Regions from separate parts of the Streptomyces sp. NPDC058678 genome, predicted to be linked through region 3. Evidence: riboswitches for the same ligand, from Rfam matches in the RefSeq annotation. Region 3 holds a riboswitch; each other region holds the start of a gene.
The links. Region 3 has a riboswitch for cyclic di-AMP ahead of ACFWWR_RS24985 (transglycosylase family protein). Riboswitches for the same ligand answer to the same signal wherever they lie in the genome.

Region 1 (7,149 bases), on a different contig from region 3:
CGGAGTTCGCCGAGACCGCGCGCGCCGCCAGGAAGGCCCTCCCGGACGCCTACCTGACCACCTTCTCCTCCAACGACCCGGGTCTGTTCGCGGGCCTCACCCAGCAGGTCGGCGCCAAGTGGTGGACGGTCGACGCCAGCGGCAAGTGGACGGTCGGCATCGACGACGCCGCCAGCCGGAAGGTCGCCGAGTTCTGGGGTGGCCTGGTCCAGGAGGGCGTCATCGACAACCAGCCGATGTACACGCCGGCCTGGAACAACGCCCTGAACAAGGGCACCCACATCGGCTGGGTCTCCGCCGTGTGGGCGCCCGGTGTGCTGGTCTCCGCCGCCCCCAAGACCCAGGGCAAGTGGCGGATGGCCCCGTTGCCGCAGTGGAAGGCCGGCGACGACGTCACCGGCAGCTGGGGCGGTTCCTCCACCGGCGTCTCCACCGACTCCAAGCACGCCGAGGCCGCGGCGAAGTTCGCCCACTGGATCAACACCGACCCGGAGGCGCTGGCCGCCCTGGTCAAGGAGGTCGGCATCTACCCGGCGGCCACGCAGGGCCAGTCCGGCGACGTGCTCACCACCCCCGCCTTCTTCCCGAACCAGAAGGACTTCTACACCACGGCCGCGTCGATCGCCGCCACCACGGCCACCGCCGCCTGGGGCCCGAACGTCCAGACCGCCTACACCACCTTCATGGACAGCTTCGGCAAGGCCACCAAGGCGAAGAAGGAAACCCAGTTCGCCTCCGCCCTCAGCACCGTGCAGTCGAAGACCTTCGAGGACATGAAGAAGCAGGGCTTCGAGGTGGCCGAGGCATGACCAGCGCTCCGCTCAAGGGCTCCGACCGCATCGCGGTCGGGCCCTTGGCGGACGGCACCGGCACCGCCAAGTCCGTCCGCCCCAGCCGCCCTCGCCGCCGTGGTCGTGGCCGCAGCGCACCGTACTGGTTCCTGACGCCGACCCTGGTCCTGTTCGCCGCCTTCACCGTCGTCCCCATCGGGTACGCGATCTGGCTCAGCCTCCACAAGGTCAAGGTCAAGGGCATCGGACTCGGCAAGGGCGCCCGCGAACAGGTCTGGAACGGCTTCGGCAACTACACCGACGTCTTCCAGGACTCGGAGTTCGGCCACAGCGTGCTGCGCGCCTTCGGCTACGGCCTCATCGTCATCCCGACGATGCTCGGGCTGGCGCTGCTGTTCGCGCTGATGCTCGACACCCCGAAGGCACGCAGCGCGCCCTTCGCCCGGCTGATGATCTTCCTGCCGTACGCCGTGCCCGGCATCATCGCCGCCCTGATGTGGGGCTTCCTGTACCTCCCGGCCGTCAGCCCCTTCTACTACCTGCTGGACAAGTTCGGCCTGCCGCAGCCGGACCTGTTCGACGGCGGCAACCTGTACCTCTCCTTCGCGAACATCGCGGTCTGGGGCGGCACCGGCTTCAACATGATCGTCATCTACACCGCGCTCCGGGCGATCCCGCCGGACATCTACGAGGCGGCGCGGATCGACGGCGCGTCCAACCTCAAGATCGCGCTGAAGATCAAGATCCCGATCGTGATGCCCTCCCTGGTGCTCACCTTCTTCTTCTCGGTGATCGCCACCCTCCAGGTCTTCACCGAGCCGATGACGCTCAAGCCGCTGACCAACGGCCTCTCCACCACCTGGAGTCCGCTGATGGCCATCTACGACAGCGCCTTCCTGAAGTCCGACATCTACGGTGCCTCCGCCACCGCGGTGGTCCTGGCCCTGGCCACCTACCTCATCTCCTTCACCCTGCTGCGTGTCTCCGACCGCTACACCCGGGAGGACCGGGCATGACCCCCCTCACCCTCACCGCCGACACCGCGGGCAGACCCCCCGTCAAAAGCCGTGCGCGGCGCACGGCCTGGGTCCCCACCCTCGTGCTGATCCTCGGCGCGCTGTACTGCCTGGTCCCCATCGCCTGGGTGGTGATGGCGGCGACCAAGGACCGCGCGGAGCTGTTCTCCACCTTCACCTTCGCGCCCGGCACCGGCTTCCTCGACAACCTGAGCGAGCTGAACGCCTACCGGGACGGCATCTACTGGACGTGGATGGGCAACTCCGCCCTCTACGCGGGCTTCGGCGCCCTGCTGTCCGCCGCGGTCTCCGCCGGCGGCGGCTACGCGCTGGGCCGGTTCGCCTTCCGGGGGCGGGAGGTCATCTTCAAGCTCATCCTGGCCGGCGTCCTGGTACCGAGCATCGTGCTGACCGTCCCGCAGTACCTGCTGCTGTCGAAGATGGGCATGGCCGACTCGTACTGGTCGATGCTGCTGCCGTCCATCCTCTCCCCGTACGGCGTCTACCTGGTCCGCATCTACGCGGCCGCCGCGGTGCCCGCCGAACTCCTCGAAGCCGCCCGCATGGACGGCGCGAGCGAGTGGCGGATCTTCTCGCGGATCGCCGTACCGATGATGATGCCGGGCCTGATCACGGTGTTCCTCTTCCAGTTCGTCGCCATCTGGAACAACTTCCTGCTGCCGTACGTGATGCTGGCCGACGACACCAAGTTCCCGCTCACCCTCGGGCTCTACACGCTGCTCGCGCAGGGCGCCTCGCAGCCCGCCCTCTACACCCTGGTCATCACCGGATGTCTGCTGGCGATCATCCCGCTGATCGCGCTCTTCCTGGTGATCCAGCGGTTCTGGTCCCTGGACCTGCTGAGCGGCTCGGTCAAGGCCTGAGCCTTCCGCCGACTCCACCGTCACGAACGAGGAACATGACCACCAGCGCCAACGGACGCCGCCGACCGCCCACCATCCACGACGTGGCGCGGGAGGCCGGCGTGTCGCGGGGCACCGTCTCCCGCTTCCTGAACGGCGGCCACTACGTCTCCCCGGCCGCCCGCCGGGCGGTCGAGTCCGCCATCAGGAAGACCGGGTACGTGGTCAACCGGCACGCGCGCAGCCTCAGTACGGGACGTTCGGACTCGGTGGCCTACCTCCTGACCGAGCCGCAGGAGAAGTTCTTCGAGGACCCCAACTTCAACGTGCTGCTGCGGGGCTGCACCGAGCACCTGGCCCGGCACGACATCCCGCTGCTGCTGATGCTCGCCGCGACCGACGACGACCGCCGACGCGTGACCCGCTACATCACCTCGGGCCACGTCGACGGCGTCCTGCTGGTCTCCAGTCACAGCGGGGACCCGGTCGCCGCCGAACTGCGCGCCGCCGGGATGCCGTTGGTGGCCTGCGGCAAGCCGATGGGCCTCGGCTCCAGGGTGAGTTACGTGGCGGCCGACGACCGCGACGGGGCCCGGGAGATGGTCCGCCACCTCCTGGCCAGCGGCCGCCGCCGCATCGGCATGATCACCGGTCCGCTGGACACCCCCGGCGGCACGGACCGGCTGGCCGGCTACCGCGAGGTGCTCGCCGAGGCGGGGCTGCCCTACGACCCGGCACTGGTGACCGAGGGCGATTACCGCCGTACCGGCGGCGAGCAGGCGGCCCACCGGCTGCTCACCCAGGCACCCGACCTGGACGCGGTGTTCGTCGCCTCCGACCTCATGGCCCAGGGGGTCGTCAACGCCCTGCAGCAGAGCGGCCGTTCGGTCCCCGACGACATCGCTGTCGGAGGCTTCGACGACTCTCCCGCGGCCACCGCCATCACCCCCGCCCTCACCACCGTCCGCCAGCCCTTCGAGCGCATCAGCGCCGAGATGGTCCGCATGCTGCTCGCGCAGATCGCGGGGGAGGACACGTCGGGAGTGATACTCCCCACGGAACTGGTGGTACGGGACTCCGCGTGACCGCGCCAACTGCCGTAACCGGAGCAGGCGTCAACGCATGTGAAGGCTGTAGCCGTCCGGTTCGCGTCGAGTCGCCGGGGCGTTCCATCCGTATTCTCTGATCATGGCCGCACCCACCGCATATTCACTCATCGCCACCGACCTGGACGGAACGCTGCTCCGAGGCGACGACACCCTCTCCGACCGGTCGCTCGCCGCGCTCGCGCGGGTGGCGGCGGCAGGGGCCCGGCATCTGGTGGTGACCGGCCGCCCGGCGCCCAGAGTGCGGCCGCTCCTCGACGACCTGGGCAGCGAGGGGCTCGCGGTGTGCGGGCAGGGCGCGCAGGTGTACGACGCCGGCGCGGACCGTCTGCTGTGGTCGGTCACCCTGGACCGGGAGCTGGCCGAGACCGCGCTCGGCAAGATCGAGGCCGAGATCGGCCAGGTGTACGCGGCCGTGGACCAGGACGGCGTCCACGGGCTGACCCTCATCGAGCCGGGCTATCTGATGCCCCACCCGACCCTGCCCGCGGTACGGGTCGGGAGGCGCGACGACCTGTGGAGCGAGCCGATCAGCAAGGTGCTGCTGCGCCATCCCGACCTGTCCGACGACGAGTTGGCGGCGACGGCCCGCGGAGTGATCGGTTCCCTGGCGACGGTCACCATGTCGGGTCCCGGGACCGTCGAACTCCAGCCATGCGGCATCACCAAGGCGACGGGGCTCGCCCTGGCCGCCGACCATCTGGGCCTCGGGCCCGAACACACCATCGCCTTCGGGGACATGCCCAACGACATCCCCATGTTCGACTGGGCCGCCCGCGGCGTGGCCATGGCCAACGCCCACCCCGAACTGAAGTCCGTGGCCGACGAGATCACCTTGTCCAACGAGGACGACGGCATCGCCGTCGTCCTCGAGAGACTGTTTCCGCGCCGGTAGGGCTCAGTACGCCCCGAAGACGTTGTCGATCGAGCCGTACCGCGCGGCCGCGTAGTTGCAGGCCGCGGTGATGTTCGCGACCGGGTCGTACGGGTCCCACGACGTGCCGTCCACGTGATACGCCTGGAAGGTCGGGTCGATGGTCTGGAGCAGGCCCTTGGACGGAGTGCCGGCGGCGGCGTTGGAGTCCCAGTTGTTGATGGCCTGCGGGTTGCCGGACGACTCGCGCATGACGTTGCGGTAAATGCCGTCGTACGAGCCGGGAATCCCCTTTTGCGCCATGATGTCCAGCGCTTCGCGGATCCAGCCGTCGAGGTTGTTCGCGTACGTCTTGACCGAGGCCTGGGTGGCGGTGGCCACGGACTGGGTGGACTTCTTGGCGGGCGCGCTCGCCTTCTTGGTCGTCCTGACCTTCAGCTCGAGACCCGCGTGCATCAGCCGGGGGTTGTCGCCGACGGCCTTGCGGTTGTCCTTGTGGAGCTGCTGCCAGCCGCCGGGAGTGCCGTACTTGTCCGCGATGCCATAGAGCGTGTCGCCCTTGACCGTGGTGTACGTGACGGTCCTGACCTGCGCCGCGGCCGGCGCGGCGGCGGGGACCTTGGCCGGCTGTGCGGCGCTCGCGGTGGTCGTGCTCAGGAGCGGGAGGGCGAGGGCGGCGATGCCGGTTCCGGCTGTGACGACGCCTCGGGTGAGCGGGCTGGTTCGGGTGCGACGGTGCTTGCCTCGTGCGGCCATGGCGCTGTTCCTCTCCGGCGCCTACGAGGTGAGCTGTCGGGTTCGGGCGGGAGCTGCCCGGCCGCGCCGCCGTGAGGCGGCGCGACTTCACCCCTAGTCGTACCGGCGTGATTTCCGGTGCGGCGACTTACCTGGTTCCCCCGCTCCTGCCGTGCGGTGATGGTCGATGAGTGTCCTGTTGGGCGGCGGCAGGATTAGGCGTCCGCCCGACAGGCCCGGAACGTATGCGAGAGCACATGTCCGTAACAAGTGCCGGATTCACACATCGACCTGTTGACCTTGGTCTGAGGCATATGGGGCGCTTGATCCTTTGCGGTTGCCAAGACTCAACTCGCGCACCGTGCAAGGGGGAATGTGAGCCGGTGGCATCGAGGCCGAAATCGGGCGCGAGTGACCCAACTCACGCGCGTTCGCAAGGGTGTCAAATCGGGCAATGAGCCCAACTCGTAGTCAACCGGCCGTCCGTGGGATCCGCTTCTCCCACGTCCGGTGGAAGACCACCTCGTCGCTGTCCGTGCAGATCACCTCATTGGAGGCGAAAAAGTCCGTTTCGTCGCAGCTGAGCTCCGACCGGGTACGCACCGTCGCCTCCCAGGCGAGCTCGGGGCGGTGCAGTCGGACCGACCACTCCGACCGGGCACGGGCCGACAGTGGGTCCGACTCGTTGATCGTGAACGTCTCCAGCGCGTCCTCGGTGCACTCCAGACCGTCGGGATACACCCGGGTGCCGCCGGGGCGCGGGTCGACCTCCAGCCGCCACTCACCCTTGGCCACATCGCGTACGACCAGCCGCTCCGGTCGCGGTTCGTCCAGCGTGACCGGGGAGTTGACGCCGAGCGGCTCGGACTGCTCCGGTTCCTCGAAGGTGATGCCGGAGACGGATTCCCCTGCCCGCACCGGCAGTTCGAGGAAGCTGCCCTCCGGGTCCAGCGCGAAGCCGGCCGCCGAGTCGGGCTGCGGCCAGATCCACGGCCAGTACGTGGAGGAGACCGACAGGCGGATGCGGTGGCCGGGCGGGAAGGCGTGGCCGATGCCGTTCAGCTCGAACTCCACGTCCTCCGTGACACCCGGCTCCCACGGCACGACCTTGTCCCGTCCCTGCCGCGCCGACAGGTTCAGCACGCCCCGGGTGACCAGGGTCGAGGAGTCGTCCGGGGCCACGTCGCAGACCCGGGCGATCACCTGGCCGCGCGGCACCTCGGAGGTCAGCCTGAGCCGTACCCTCGGCCGCCCCAACACCCACAACTCCTCGGCGGCTTCGAACTCGAAGCACACCGACCTGCCGTCCTCCTCGCGCTGGTCGGGCGGCAGGTCGGCGTCGTTCCCGAGGGGGAGGAAGCGGCCGGCGTCGATGCCGGTGTGCTGCGGGGAGCGAACGAGGAAAGGGGCACCCTGAAGGCCGTACGAGATCGTCGTGACGTTGGGGGAGGGCCAGGCCGGCTCGCCGACCCAGCGGCCGGGCAGGGTGTCGTGGACCGTGGCCGGGGGGTGGGAGTCGCTGACGTAGGCACGCAGGAGGGGTTCGGACATCGCGCCCGTGTCCTTGCCCTTGAGCCAGTGGTCCCACCAGCGCAGGGTCTCCTGGAGGAAGCCGATCGCCGGGCCGGGCGGCAGGCCGCGGTCGGGGTACTGGTGGGACCAGGGGCCGATCAGGCCGCGGACCCGGTCGGCCGGGAGGTGCTCGACGAGGCGCAGGACCGTGTCGCGGTAGGGGTCGTGCCAGCCGCCGACCGCGAGGACGGC
Region 2 (7,149 bases), on a different contig from region 3:
GGCCGAGGGAGCGCATGTGCGGGAAGACGCCGTCCTCCATGCCGGTCAGGAAGACGACCGGGAACTCGAGGCCCTTGGCGGTGTGCAGGGTCATCAGGGTGATGACTCCGGAGCCGTCCTCGTCCTCGTCGGGGATCTGGTCGGAGTCGGCGACTAGCGCGACCCGCTCCAGGAATGCGGAGAGACCGCCCGGGGTCTCGCCCTCCCCGGACTCCTGCTCGAACTCCAGGGCCACGGCCGCGAGTTCCTGAAGGTTCTCGATGCGCGTCTCGTCCTGCGGGTCAGTGGACGCCTGCAACTCGGCGAGGTAGCCGGTCCGTTCGAGCACCGCCTCCAGGACGGTCGCGGGGCCCGCGCCGGACTCAACGATCGTGCGGAGGTCCTCCATGAGCGTGTTGAACCGCTTCACGGCGTTCGTCGAGCGCGCGGCCATGCCGTACGCCTCGTCGACGCGCTTGAGCGCCTGCGGGAAGCTGATCTTCTCCCGCTGGGACAGGGCGTCGATCATCGCCTCGGCGCGGTCGCCGATGCCCCGCTTGGGGACGTTCAGGATCCGGCGCAGCGGGACCGAGTCCTCCGGGTTGGCCAGCACCCGCAGGTAGGCGAGGACGTCCCGGACCTCCTTGCGCTCGTAGAAGCGGACGCCGCCGACGACCTTGTAGGGCAGGCCGACGCGGATGAAGATCTCTTCGAAGACACGGGACTGGGCGTTCGTACGGTAGAAGACGGCGACGTCTCCCGCCTTCGCGTTGCCCGCGTCGGTGAGACGGTCTATCTCGTCGGCGACGAACTGCGCCTCGTCGTGCTCGGTGTCGGCGACATAGCCGGTGATGCGCGCCCCGGCACCGGCGTTGGTCCACAGGTTCTTGGGGCGGCGGGACTCGTTGCGCTCGATGACGGCGTTGGCGACGGTGAGGATCGTCTGGGTGGAGCGGTAGTTCTGCTCCAGGAGGATCGTCGTCGCGTCCGGGTAGTCCTCCTCGAACTGGAGGATGTTGCGGATGGTCGCACCGCGGAAGGCGTAGATCGACTGGTCGGCGTCGCCCACCACGCACAGTTCGGCGGGCTGGAGGTCGTCCTGACTGGGCGGTACGTCCACCGGGTGCTCGGAGGTGCCGACGAGCTCCCTGACCAGGGAGTACTGGGCGTGGTTGGTGTCCTGGTACTCGTCGACGAGGACGTGCCGGAAGCGGCGGCGGTAGTGCTCGGCGACGTCCGGGAAGGCGCGGAGCAGGTTGACCGTCGTCATGATCAGGTCGTCGAAGTCGAGGGCGTTCGCCTCGCGCAGTCGTGACTGGTACATGGCGTAGGCCTGGGCGAGGGTCTTCTCGAAGCCGTCGGTGGCCTGGGCGGCGAAGTCCTCCTCGTCGATCAGCTCGTTCTTCAGGTTCGAGACCTTGGCGCTGAAGGACTTCGGCGGGAAGCGCTTGGGGTCGAGGTCCAGGTCACGGCAGACGAGCGCCATCAGACGCTTGCTGTCGGCCGCGTCGTAGATCGAGAAGGAGGAGGTGAAGCCCAGCTTCTTCGACTCCCGTCGCAGGATCCGCACGCAGGCACTGTGGAACGTCATCACCCACATCGCGTTCGCGCGCGGGCCGACGAGCTGCTCGACGCGTTCCTTCATCTCGCCCGCGGCTTTGTTGGTGAAGGTGATCGCGAGGATCTGGCCCGGATGCACGTGCCGCTCGCCGAGTAGGTGGGCGATGCGGTGGGTGAGTACGCGGGTCTTGCCGGAGCCCGCGCCGGCCACGATGAGCAGCGGGGTGCCGTGGTGCACGACCGCGGCGCGCTGGTTTTCGTTCAGTCCGTCCAGGAGCGCGGCCGCGTCCACCACCGGGCGCGGGGCGCCGTCACGGTAGTACGCGTCCCGGTCCGGCGGCACGTCGAACTTCCCGCCGAACAGATCGTCCGGAACCGGCTCCGGTACGTGATCGTCCTCGGGGGGTGGCGGGTGTTCCTCCTCGTGGGCCCGGGGGGCCTGGAGGTTCGCCAGGAAGCTGTCGTCAAAGAGGCTGCTCATCGCTCTCCGAGTCTAGGGCGCCCCACTGACAGCCCGCCGCCGCCCCGAGAACATCGCCTGATTCGGCGGCTTCAGGGGCCGAAGATCTTGCGGAGGTCGACCGACCCGGCCGACTTACCGTCCGCAAGGGTGTCATCACGGTCAGCGATCGGCCGAGTCGAGATGGTGGATCGCCTGCCGAAAGGACCGAAAGGCGCATATACCGCAGCAGAGCACCATGGATTGATCACGGCGAGCGGCATGCCTGACCCAAGGTCACGAAAATGTATCGGGCATATCGAACATCAACCTTCACAGGGGCCACACCAGTTGGCTACCGTGCCGGGCAGGCCGTACGACCCCCTCCGGCGAACGTCGCCGGGCCGCGCGGCCTCCGCCGAGTCCGACGCGCCGCCGTGCGCCCGGAGCCGGGGACCCACCGAACTTGGGGTGAATCGGCCCGCATTCCCTCCGGGGAAGGGCCGTAGGGCAAACCTTCCTAGCCACCCGCCCGAACCCGACAGCTAACTCGGTAGGCGGAACGTGGAAGGAGTCGCCTCCCTTGGCGTCGCACCGCAAGTCGCGTCCTTCGGGTACGCGCGTAGCAGGCATACGGACCCCCGCCCTTGCCACGGCCGCCCTCACCTCCGTGGCCCTGCTGTCCCAGACGGCCAACGCCGCCCCGTCGGCCGACGACAAACCGAGCCTCGAAGAGGTCGAGAAGAAGGTCGACGACCTGTACCGGCAGGCGGAGTCGGCGACCGACAAGTACAACGCGGCCGAGGAGAAGACCGCCAAGCAGCGCAAGCGCGTCGACACCCTCCTCGACGACGTCGCCAAGCGCACCCAGAGCCTCAACGAGGCCCGGGAGGAGCTCGGTTCCTTCGCCGCCGCCCAGTACCGCAGCGGCGCCTCCACCCCCGACACGGCGACCTTCCTGCTCGCGGACTCCCCGCAGGACTACTTCGACCAGACCCAGTTGATGGGCCGGCTGACCAATCGCCAGAAGGGCGCGGTCGACGACTACGTCACCGAGCAGTCCGCGACGATGAAGAAGCGCCAGGAGGCCACCGAGAGCCTTCGGACGCTCACCGAGTCGCAGGGCGACCTGAAGACCGCCAAGGCCACCGTCCAGAAGAAGCTCGCCGACGCCCGCGCGCTGCTGTCCCAGCTGACCGCCGAGGAGAAGGCACGGCTCGCGGCGATCGAGCAGAAGAAGCAGCAGGAGGCCGCGGCCAAGGCGGCGGAGCTGGCACGGCAGCAGGCGGCGGAGCAGAAGGCCCGGGAGGAGGCGGCTCAGCAGGAGGCGAACAGCAGCGCGTCGAGCTCGTCCTCCTCCACCTCCAGCTCCACCTCCACCGCCACGGACTCCGCGTACGCCACCAAGGCCGAGAAGGCACTCGCCTTCGCCCGCGCCCAGATCGGCAAGCCGTACGTCTGGGGCGCCACCGGCCCCGAGTCCTACGACTGCTCCGGGCTCACCCAGGCTGCCTGGAAGGCCGCCGGCGTGGACATCCCGCGCGTCACGTACGACCAGGTCAACGCCGGCACCACGGTCTCCCTCTCCGCCGCCCAGCCCGGTGACCTGGTGTTCTTCTACGACGATCTCAGCCACGTCGGCATGTACATCGGCAACGGCATGATGATCCACGCCCCGAAGCCGGGCGCGTACGTCCGCGAGGAGTCGATCTACTACGACGGCGAGTCGTCGATCCACAGCGTGGTGCGGCCGGCCTGACGCGACGCTCGAAGGCTCTGTCGGCGGCCTACGCCGCCGGCAGAGCCGAGGTCACGTCCACAGCACGGCGATGAAGATGTTCGCGGTGGTCAACAGGCCCACCAGGCCGAACAGCCCCTTCTCCACCTTCTCCTCATCCCGCTTCACGTAGACGAGCCCGAGGATCACGATCAGCAGGGCCAGCTTCACGCCGATCTTGATGTTGTTGACGGGCTGGTCGTCGGCCTGGTTGAGCCCGACCAGGATGACGCCGGTGACCAGCATCGTCAGGGCGCCGTGCAGCATCGCCGGGACGAACCGGGCGGTGCCCTGCCCCATCGCCTTCATCTGGGTGAGGAAGCCGCCGAGCAGCGAGGCGATGCCGACGATGTGCAGGCCGACGAAGAGATGGATGAGTACGTCCATGAGGCCGGAGCCTAATCAGGGCCCGGGCGCCGCCCGACACCGCCCCGCCCCGAGAACACCTCGCGCGCCCGCCACCCGTGCCGACCGGATCTTGCATATATGCGCCCCATAGCACTCCGCCGCCCCCATAGGTCCCGGTTCGACACATCGGTCATCGCTCTGCGTGAAGTAGACGGCCCTCACGGTGGATCACGGTCACATCCGGTCACCCGGCGGTCAGCTGGAGGAACTTCCGTACATCGCGTTACCAAGCCGTCACTGTCGGGTTTAGCGTCCTCCACCAGGTGACCGGCTCCCCACCGCCGCCCGGGCCAGGGGCGGCAGTCGGCCACCACCGCCGAGAAAGGTCCGGCGGCGGTCCGCTCCCCCTGTGCGGGTCGCCGCCGGACGCGTGACCGCCCGCGGGCGGCCGTACGTCCGCTCCGCCTGGCGTTCGTACGGACAAGGCGGTCGTACGAGTCGCACGAAAGGACGTGCAGTCCACGTGGCAGCGCACCGCAAGCCCCGGCAACGCTCAATCGCCGGCAGCAAGGCCCGTACGGCGGCGACGATCGCCCTCGCGGGCGCGGCGACCGCGACCGGCTTCGACGGGACCGGACACGCCGAACCGCAGCTCACGCCGGCGCAGGTCAAGGCGAAGGTGGACAAGCTGTACCAGGAGGCGGAGGTCGCCACCGAGAAGTACAACGGGGCGAAGGAGAAGGCGGAGGCGGCCGAGACGCGGCTGGCGACCCTGCGGGACGAGGCGGCGCGCAAGACGGACAGCCTCAACTCCGCCCGGGAATCGCTGGGTTCGATGGCCGCAGCCCAGTACCGCGACGGCGGCCTGGACCCCGCCCTCCAGCTCGCGCTCTCCGCCGACCCCGACCGGTACCTGGACGGCGCCGAGTTCGCCGAACGGGCCGGCAACCGCCAGGCCTCGTCCGTCGCACGCGTACGCCGACAGCTGCGGGAGATCGAGCAGTTGCGCGGCGCGGCCCACATCGAACTCGCCTCCCTGAAGTCGCGTCAGGCGGAGCTGAAGCGGCACAAGAAGACCGTCAACGGCAAGCTGGGCGCGGCCCGACGGCTGCTGTCCCAGCTGCCCACCGAGGAGCGGGCGCGGCTCGGGGAGAGTGACCCGACCCGGGCCTCACGGGCGTCCACGGCTCCCCGGGACGGCCTGGCGGCTCCCGGTTCCGTCACCTCCCAGGCACCCAACTCCCGCGCCGCGGCAGCCGTCTCCTACGCCTACACCAAGCTCGGCAGCCCCTATGTCTGGGGCGCGACCGGCCCCGACGCCTTCGACTGCTCGGGCCTCATCCAGGCCGCCTACCGCTCCGCCGGCCTCTCCCTGCCCCGCACGACCTACGCCCAGATCGACACCGGCCGGCGCGTCCCCCACTCCGAACTCCTCCCGGGCGACCTGGTGTTCTTCTACTCCGCCATCAGCCACGTAGGCATCTACGTCGGCAACGGCCAGATGATCCACGCCCCGAACCCGTCGGCGCCGGTGCGGCTGGCTCCGATCAGCGAGATGCCGTTCGCGGGGGCGACTCGGGTGGTGTGAGCGGCGAGGGCTGCTCGGACGGTGTGGCCGGACCGCCGCCAAATCCCCCCGCCCGCCTGTACCTTGTCCTCACCGCGTGAGGAGCGAGGTACGCAGGGTGAGGGTCTATCTGTCGTCGACGGTGTCCGATCTGGAGGAATACAGGGCGGCTGCGCTGGCCGCACTGCGCCGACTTCAGCTGGACGTCATCGCCATGGAGGACTATGCCGCCTTCGACGAGCGTCCCTTGGGGAGATGTCTTGCCGACGTGGAGAGTTGTGACCTCTACGTCGGGCTCTTCGCCTTCCGCTACGGCTTCGTCCCCGAGGTCGGTCCGCAGAACCCGGACGGGCGGTCGATCACGGAACTGGAGTATCGCCAGGCCGGCGCGGCGGGTCGCAAGCGGCTGATCTTCCTGGTCAAAGACGGCGCCAAGTGGGACACCAGTCACATCGACGCCGTGACCAACCCCGGTGAGCCCTCCGCCGCGGGTATCAAGTGCCTGCGCCAGGAGCTGATGAAGGAGCACGGCGTCGGCTGGTTCACCAACCCCGACCGGCTCGCGGCGGAGGTGACGGCGGCCGTGGCGGCCGAACTGCGACTTCCCGCCGGTGCCACCGAGCGGCCCAGGCCCGTCGCGGAACCACCGCATCCCCGCCGGCTGACCCATGACCTGCATCTGCTGCACGCTCCCAAGGACGAGGAGACGGCCGACCAGCTGGCCGCAGGCGTGCGAGGTCTGTGGAGCGTCACCACCTCATCGACGGCTCTGCTGGCCTCGGCCCCGGAGGAGATGCTCGGCCTGGACCGTGCCGTGACCGCAGCTCGCACGGTCGCCCTCATGCTGTCCCCGGCCCTGATGACCGTGCTCGGGGAGAACCCCGAACGCACCCGCCGCATTCTGGACCTGGCCCGCGCCCGCACGGCCCACCCCCTGCTCGGCGTGACCGCACCCGGCTCCGACGACGGCGTGGCGTCCGACGCCGCGCACTGGGGAATCACCGAGGTCATCACCGAGTCGGCGACACAACCCCTGCCGTACCGGCTGAACGCGGCCCTCTCGAGAACCGTCGGGCTGCAACGCCCCGACTACGAGATTGGCCTCCCTGTCGTGGTCGTGACCATGACCGATGGGGAAGCGGAGAACCTTTTCAGCACACCCTCCGGGCAGGTGGCGGACATCGTCCAGGGCTTCGGCCTGCCACCGGAGTCGGTGCGTGAGCGGTACGGCACCTCCCGGGCGGACTGGAGACCTTTCGGCGCGGAGAGCCGGACCATCGCGAAGGTCCTGGATGCCGCCGTGGCCGGGGTCAATGATCCCGACCTGCTCCTGCGCGGCAGAAAGATCAGGCTCCAGCCGTACCTCTTCGACGATCTGCTCTCCTACGACCCGGCCCACTCGCTCCTCTTCCGGGACATAGCCCGTAACGGCTGCCTGGTGGTGGCCGACGAACTTTCCCTACTCCACCGCGACTTGGA
Region 3 (7,149 bases):
CCCTGGTTGTCCCTGACCCCATGATTCGCACATGTGAGCCTAGTCCAAGGGGAATTGAGGGTCAGGCGAGGGACCACGCGATGCCGTCGAGGATGTCGTGCTCGCTCACGACGACCTCCTCCGCGCCGATCCGCTCCATGATCGAGAGCAGGACGAGGGCGCCCGCCCCGATGACGTCGACGCGCCCCGGATGCATGGAGGGGACCGCCGCGCGCTCGGCATGGGTGGAGGCGAGCAGCCACTCGGTGATCTCGCGGACCCGGTCGTGGGTGACGCGGGAGTGGTGGATGGCCGTGGAGTCGTACTCGGGGAGGTTCTGGGCGATCGCCGAGATCGTCGTCACCGAGCCGGCCAGGCCCACCAGTGTGTGCGCCTCCCGCAGCGGGACCGTCTGCTCGGCGAGATCGAGGGCCGCCTCGATGTCGGCCCGCATCGCCGTTATCTGCTCCTTGGAGGGCGGGTCGCTCACCGCCCCGTCCCGCACCAGGTGCCGCTCGGTCATCCGGACGCACCCCACGTCCACGGAGCGCGCCGCGCGCACGTGGTCGTCGCCGACGACGAACTCGGTCGAGCCGCCGCCGATGTCCACGACGAGGTAGGGCTTGGCGTGGTCGTCGCGGCCGGTCAGCTCCCTGGTGGCGCCGGTGAAGGAGAACTCGGCCTCCTGGTCGCCGGTGATGACCTCCGGCTCGACACCGAGGATGTCCAGCACCCCGCGCACGAACTCCTCCCGGTTCTCCGCGTCCCGGGAGGCGGAGGTCGCGACGAAACGCAGCCGCTCCGCGCCGTGCTCCTTGATGATCGCCGCGTACTCGCGGCAGGCGGCGAAGGTCCGCTCCAGAGCCTCGGGGGCCAGCCGGCCGGTACGGTCGACGCCCTGCCCGAGGCGGACGATCGTCATACGGCGGTCCAGTTCGACCAGGTCGCCGGTCGCCCCCGCGCCGGAGGCGCTGTCGGACGCAGGGGTGTCGGCGACGAGGAGCCGGATGGAGTTCGTACCGCAGTCGACGGCGGCGACCCGGGTCACTTGGCCTCCCCCTGAACCGGAACGTCCTGAACGGGCGTCACACACGTCCCCTTGCGCCACCACTCCGGCAGCATCTCCAGCGCCTCGTCGCCCAGCGGGTTGACCCCGGGACCGGCCGCCAGGGAGTGGGCGACCAGGACGTGCAGGCACTTCACCCGGTCCGGCATGCCGCCCGCGCTGGGGAAGCCCTTCAGCTCCTCGATCTCGTCGCGGCGCCGGACGTAGTCCTCGTGCGCGGCGCGGTAGGCGGCAGCGAGCTTCGGGTCGGTCTCCAGCCGCTCGGTCATCTCCTTCATCACGCCGTTCGCCTCGAGGGTGCCGATGGCGGAGTTCGCCTTGGGGCACGTCAGGTAGTACAGCGTCGGGAAGGGTGTGCCGTCGGGGAGGCGGGGGGCCGTCTCGACCACGTCCGGCTGGCCGCACGGGCAACGGTGCGCGATCGCGCGCAGACCGCGCGGCGGACGCCCGAGCTGCTGCTTGAAGGCCTCGACGTCCGCGTCGGTGGGCTCGGTGCGCGGGGTGGTCGGCGGGGGCGTTTGCATGCCTGTCTTTCCATCGGTCGGTTCACTGGTCGGAGGCGTCGGACTTGTCGACGCCGTCCCAGACGTTCGCATACCAGGGGCGGTCGGCCGCGCCGAGGTCGGCGCGCGACTGCCTGGCCGCGTCCGGGTCGATGACGATGTAACCAGTCTCGCCCGGCATGACGTAGTGCAGCCGCTGCCGGATCTGCTGCTCCGCGTACGCGTCGTCCTGCCAGCGCGCCTTGAGGTCGCGCAGCTGCTCGACCCGCTGCCGGGCCTGCTCCTGCTGGCGCTGCACGTCGGCGATCTCGGCGCGCTGGGAGACGTACTGCCTTATGGGATAGGCGAGCGCCACGACCAGCGTGCACAGGACCATGGCGAGCAGCGCGGCCCGGCCGGTGAGCCGGGAGCGGCGGGCCTGCCGTTTGGTCTGGGAGCGGTAGACACGGGCCGCGGTCTGCTCGCCGAGCAGCTTGATCCTGGTCGCGGTGGAGAAACGGTCCCGGTCCTTCACGGCCATGTCCCCCGCCTCCCGTCTCACACGTACGTACGTCCCCGGACACGGTACGGGACCGGGTACGGGGACGTACGTACGACTGGCTAGGGCTTGACCCCGCTTGGGTCAGCCCTTGCTGTGCCTAGTTCGCAGAGCGGAACCGCGGGAACGCGCTGCGGCCGGCGTACACCGCGGCGTCGTCGAGGATCTCCTCGATGCGCAGCAGCTGGTTGTACTTGGCGACGCGCTCGGAGCGGGCCGGGGCGCCGGTCTTGATCTGGCCGCAGTTGGTGGCGACGGCGAGGTCGGCGATGGTGACGTCCTCGGTCTCGCCGGAGCGGTGGGACATCATGCACTTGAAGCCGCTGCGCTGGGCCATCTCGACGGCGTCCAGGGTCTCGGTCAGCGAGCCGATCTGGTTGACCTTGACGAGCAGGGCGTTGGCGGCGCCCTCCTCGATGCCGCGGGCCAGGCGCTCCGGGTTGGTGACGAACAGGTCGTCGCCGACGATCTGGACCTTGTCGCCGAGCTTGTCGGTGAGGACCTTCCAGCCGGCCCAGTCGTCCTCGAACAGCGGGTCCTCGATGGAGACGAGCGGGTAGGCCGCGACGAGCTCCTCGTAGTACTCCGTCATCTCGGCGGCGGAGCGCTCCTTGCCCTCGAAGGAGTAGACACCGTCCTTGTAGAACTCGGAGGCGGCGACGTCCAGGGCCAGGGCGATCTGCTCGCCGGGGGTGTAACCGGCTTCCTTGACGGCCTCGAGGATGAGGTCGAGGGCCTCGCGGTTGGAGCCGAGGTTCGGGGCGAAGCCGCCCTCGTCGCCGAGGCCGGTGGACAGGCCCTTGGACTTCAGCACCTTCTTGAGGGTGTGGTAGACCTCGGTGCCCCAGCGCAGCGCCTCGGAGAAGGACTCCGCGCCGATCGGCGCGATCATGAACTCCTGGATGTCCACGTTGGAGTCGGCGTGCGAGCCGCCGTTCAGGATGTTCATCATCGGAACGGGCAGCAGGTGCGCGTTCGGGCCGCCCAGGTAGCGGAAGAGGGGGAGGTCGCTGGCCTCGGAGGCGGCGTGGGCGACGGCGAGGGAGACGCCGAGGATGGCGTTGGCGCCGAGCGAGCCCTTGTTGTCGGTGGCGTCCAGGTCGAACATCGCCTGGTCGATCAGGCGCTGCTCGGTGGCGTCGTAGCCGACGAGCTCCGGGCCGATCTGCTCGATGACGGCGAGGACGGCCTTCTCGACACCCTTGCCCTGATAGCGGTTCGGGTCACCGTCGCGGAGCTCGATGGCCTCGAAGGCACCCGTGGAGGCACCGGACGGAACGGCGGCACGACCCGTGCTGCCGTCGTCGAGGCCGACCTCGACCTCGACCGTGGGGTTGCCTCGGGAGTCCAGGATTTCCCGGGCTACGACGACGTCGATGGACGGCACGAGCATCTCCTTCTTCAATGTGACGCGGGCTGGCAGGACCGCGATGGGTACTGCGGGACGAGCCTAACCGGCTCCGGGCGATCGGCCAGCCCGTCGACCACCCGATGGACAGAACCGAGAGTAAATTGTTTCCGAACGGAACAAAGAGCCCCGTACAACGTGCGCGGAAACCCCACGAAACCCCGCACGCAACCACGCACGGGGCTCGCACCGAAGCCGGCACCGAAGCCCGCAGTCAAACCCCATGAAAAAGCCCCGCCCCGGTGCGTACGGGGGAAGACGCACCGGAGCGGGGAGCCCGTGGGGACGGGGGTGGCCCTCACGCGGACTCCACTGTGGAGCCCGCGGGTATAAGGACGCTGTGGCTGAGCTACGAGCCGCGTGTCACTTCAGGTGCAGCTGCTGGCCCGGGTAGATGAGGTTGGCGTCCTCGACGATGTCCTTGTTCAGCTCGAACAGCTTCGCCCAGCCGCCCTTGACGTCGTTCTCCTCGGCGATCGAGCTGAGGGTGTCGCCCTTGACGACCTTGTACTCGCCGTCACCCTTCTTGACCTTCTTGCCGGTCGGGGTGGTGACGGTCTTCTTCGCGGCCGGACGGTCCGCGGAACGGGACGCCTGCTGCTCCGAGGAACGGGTCGTGGTCTCCGAGGAACCGCTGCTGGAGCTGCTGGAGCCGCTGGAGCTGTTCGACGAGGTGTCGGTGCTGCCGTTGTACGCGGAGCTCGACAGGTTCACGCCGCAGCTCGGCCAGGCACCCTTGCCCTGGGAGGCGAGGACCTTCTCGGCGACGGCTATCTGCTGCGACTTGGAGGCCTGGTTGGCCTGCGAGGCGTACTGCGTGCCGCCGTACGCGGCCCAGGTGGAGGCGGAGAACTGCAGGCCGCCGTAGTAGCCGTTGCCGGTGTTGATGGACCAGTTGCCGCCGGACTCGCACTGGGCGACGGCGTCCCACTCGGAGGCGGTGGCGGCGGAGGCGTTGCCGGCCGCCATCAGCGGGGCGGCGACGGCGGCGCCGGTGACACCGGCGATGGCGATGGCCCGGGTGGCCTTGGACGGACGGCGGTGCTTGCCCTTGCCGGAAAACAGCATGGTGGATCCCCTCACCGACGCCTGCGAGGTGAGCTGTCGGGTTCGGGCCGGTTGAGTTGCCCGGCCGTGCCTCGCACTGTTTCGTGCGCGGCACGGCTTCACCCCAAGCCGGACCCAGCTCAACTGCTGGTTCCGGCGCTTACCTTGGGTCCCCCGCTCCTGCCTACGGCGCTTGACGCGACGACTGTTCCCGTACGGCCGCTGGCAGGATTCGGCGTTGCGGCAGCCGGGGCTCGTGTTGGCGAGCGGTCCTGACCGTAGACACGCGATCCGCGGAATTTCAAAGACGATCAGGGCTTCTGAGAGTCATCCCACACTTTCACTAAAACGGACATTCAGTGTGAAGTGTGACGCGAACTCCCGCTAGTTTTCGCCCGATTCGACACCGACGGAGAGGGTCTGACCGGGCACGATGACGCTCGGGTCGACGCCGATCGCCTGCTTGTTCTCGGCGTAGAGCTCGCGCCACCCGCCCTGGAGGTCAAGGGAGTCCGCGATGGACGCGAGAGTGTCTCCGACGCGGACGGTGTACGAGTCGGCGCGGACGGCGTGACGGCCCGTGGAGGTGCCGTCGGCGGCGTCGCCGGTACCACTGTCGGCGGCGGTCTCGTCGGCACTGCCACCGCGGTGCCGGCCGGCACTGAGGGAGCCGGTGTCGACGAGGGCCGAAGAGCCGCCCTCTTGCCAGGACTTGTCCGAGTCATCCTGCTTCGTGGTGTCCGTGGCGGAGCTGTCGGAACCCTGTGAGTCCTGCGAGTCATCGGAGCCCGGGACGGAATCAGAGGAGGAGTCGGACTTGCCCGAGTTGCCTGCCTTGTCCGACCCGTCCGACTGGTCGCCGGAGCCGGACGGGGTGGGCGACACGGACGCGTCCGAGGACGCGTCTGCCGACGAGTCCGCCGAGGACTCGGAGGAGTCCGACAAGCCGGGCGAGTCGGACGATTCGCCGCTGCCCGACGTCGCGCCGTCCACCACACCCGTGTCGACGTCGGCCGCCGCGGAGTCCTTGCTGAGCCCGTTGAGCAGTCCGCAGGTGGACCAGTAGCCGACACCCTTGTCCGCGAGGATTTTCTCGGCGACCGATATCTGCTGGTTGCGGCTGGCCTGGTCGGCGCGCGAGGCGAAGTCGAGACCGCCGTACTGCTCCCAGTCCTTCTGGGCGATGTGGAGCCCGCCGTAGTACCCGTCCCCGCTGTTCTCGCTCCAGGAGCCACCCGTCTCGCAGTTGGCCACCTGGTCCCACGTGGTCCCGGTCGCCGCGCTCGCGCCGGTGGCGCCGAGGAGCGGGATCGCGATGGCGGAGCCCGTCACTCCGGCCGCCACGAGGATGGCCGGAGCCTGGCGGGGGCGACGATGACGGCCGTTCCCGGAGAGCATGCGGAAACCTTTCGCGAGACAACGATGACCAGCGCGGCGGGTGAGGCTCGGCGCCGCGCTGATCCGTGAACGTATAGGCAGTCGAACACTTGTCACAAGTTAATGCCGCGTAGATCACGTGAAGATCACAGAGGTGAGGGCGCGTCACCTTTACGCAGGTGAGAGGAGTCAGACACGCGGCGTGAACTCGACGGGCAACGTCCTCAGTCCGCGCATGATGAGACCACCCCGCCATCGCAAATCTGCCGATTCCACCGCGAGTTGCAGATCCGGAAGGCGCGTCAGGAGCGTGGCGAGCGCGGTCTGCCCCTCCAGACGGGCGAGGGGTGCGCCCAGGCAGTAGTGGATGCCGTGGCCGTATCCGAGGTGCTGATTGTCACGGCGGGACAGGTCGAGAGTGTCCGGATCGACGAACCGCTCCGGATCCCGGTCCGCGGCGGCGAGTACGACGAGAACGGGATCGCCGGCCACGATGTCCTGCCCACCGATGCGGAGCGGCTGGGTCGCGAACCGCCAGGTGGCGAGCTCGACGGGGCCGTCGTAGCGGAGCAGTTCCTCCACCCCGGTCTCCAGGAGGCCCCGTTCACCGGCGGCGAGGGACTTCTGGAGCCGGTCTCGCTGCTCGGGGTGGGTGAGGAGGGCGTACGTGCCGTTGCCGATCAAGTTGACGGTGGTCTCGAACCCTGCGAACAAGAGGATGAAGGCCATGGCCGCCGCCTCGTTCTCCGAGAGGTGCTCGCCGTGGTCGGAGGCGCGGATGAGGCCGGAGATGAGGTCCTCGCCGGGGGCGGCGGTCTCCGGTAGCGCTTCCCGCTTGCGGTGGATGAGCTCAGCGAGATAGCCCCGCATCTTCTTCACCGACCGCGCCACACCGCCCCGGGGCCCTCCGCCGTGACGGATCATCATCCCCGCCCAGTCCCGGAAGTCGTCCTGGTCCTCGCGAGGGACGCCGAGCAGGTCGCAGATCGCGTAGATGGGCAGGGGGAAGGCGAACTCGTGGATGAGGTCGGCGCTGCCCTTCTCGGCGAACTGGTCGATGAGGTGGTCGGTGAGTTCCTGAACCCGGTCCGCGAACTCGGCGACGCGTCTCGGCGTGAACGCCTTGGAGACGAGCCGGCGGAGCCTCGTGTGGTCCGGCGGGTCGATGTTGAGCAGATGGGTCATCAGCTCGGCCTTGCGCTCACCGGGGATGCCGGTCTTGCCCTTGGCG

Region 1: another riboswitch for cyclic di-AMP. It lies ahead of ACFWWR_RS12830 (transglycosylase SLT domain-containing protein); the one in region 3 lies ahead of ACFWWR_RS24985 (transglycosylase family protein).
Region 2: another riboswitch for cyclic di-AMP. It lies ahead of ACFWWR_RS14455 (NlpC/P60 family protein); the one in region 3 lies ahead of ACFWWR_RS24985 (transglycosylase family protein).

The regions. Positions count from the first base shown of each region.
Region 1 is NZ_JBHXSG010000010.1:129,722-136,870, forward strand. It holds gene ACFWWR_RS12805 (ABC transporter substrate-binding protein) at 1-809, shown strand, start outside; gene ACFWWR_RS12810 (carbohydrate ABC transporter permease) at 806-1,807, shown strand; gene ACFWWR_RS12815 (carbohydrate ABC transporter permease) at 1,804-2,691, shown strand; gene ACFWWR_RS12820 (LacI family DNA-binding transcriptional regulator) at 2,727-3,755, shown strand; gene ACFWWR_RS12825 (HAD family hydrolase) at 3,859-4,671, shown strand; gene ACFWWR_RS12830 (transglycosylase SLT domain-containing protein) at 4,675-5,406, opposite strand; cyclic di-AMP (ydaO/yuaA leader) riboswitch at 5,412-5,575, opposite strand; gene ACFWWR_RS12835 (CocE/NonD family hydrolase) at 5,857-7,149, opposite strand, start outside.
Region 2 is NZ_JBHXSG010000012.1:143,153-150,301, reverse strand. It holds gene pcrA (DNA helicase PcrA) at 1-2,020, opposite strand, end outside; cyclic di-AMP (ydaO/yuaA leader) riboswitch at 2,385-2,554, shown strand; gene ACFWWR_RS14455 (NlpC/P60 family protein) at 2,562-3,737, shown strand; gene ACFWWR_RS14450 (hypothetical protein) at 3,789-4,142, opposite strand; gene ACFWWR_RS14445 (NlpC/P60 family protein) at 4,627-5,691, shown strand; gene ACFWWR_RS14440 (DUF4062 domain-containing protein) at 5,789-7,149, shown strand, end outside.
Region 3 is NZ_JBHXSG010000029.1:10,392-17,540, reverse strand. It holds gene ACFWWR_RS25005 (exopolyphosphatase) at 62-1,027, opposite strand; gene ACFWWR_RS25000 (DUF501 domain-containing protein) at 1,024-1,569, opposite strand; gene ACFWWR_RS24995 (septum formation initiator family protein) at 1,592-2,068, opposite strand; gene eno (phosphopyruvate hydratase) at 2,187-3,473, opposite strand; gene ACFWWR_RS24985 (transglycosylase family protein) at 3,858-4,562, opposite strand; cyclic di-AMP (ydaO/yuaA leader) riboswitch at 4,566-4,743, opposite strand; gene ACFWWR_RS24980 (transglycosylase family protein) at 4,926-5,939, opposite strand; gene ACFWWR_RS24975 (cytochrome P450) at 6,108-7,149, opposite strand, start outside.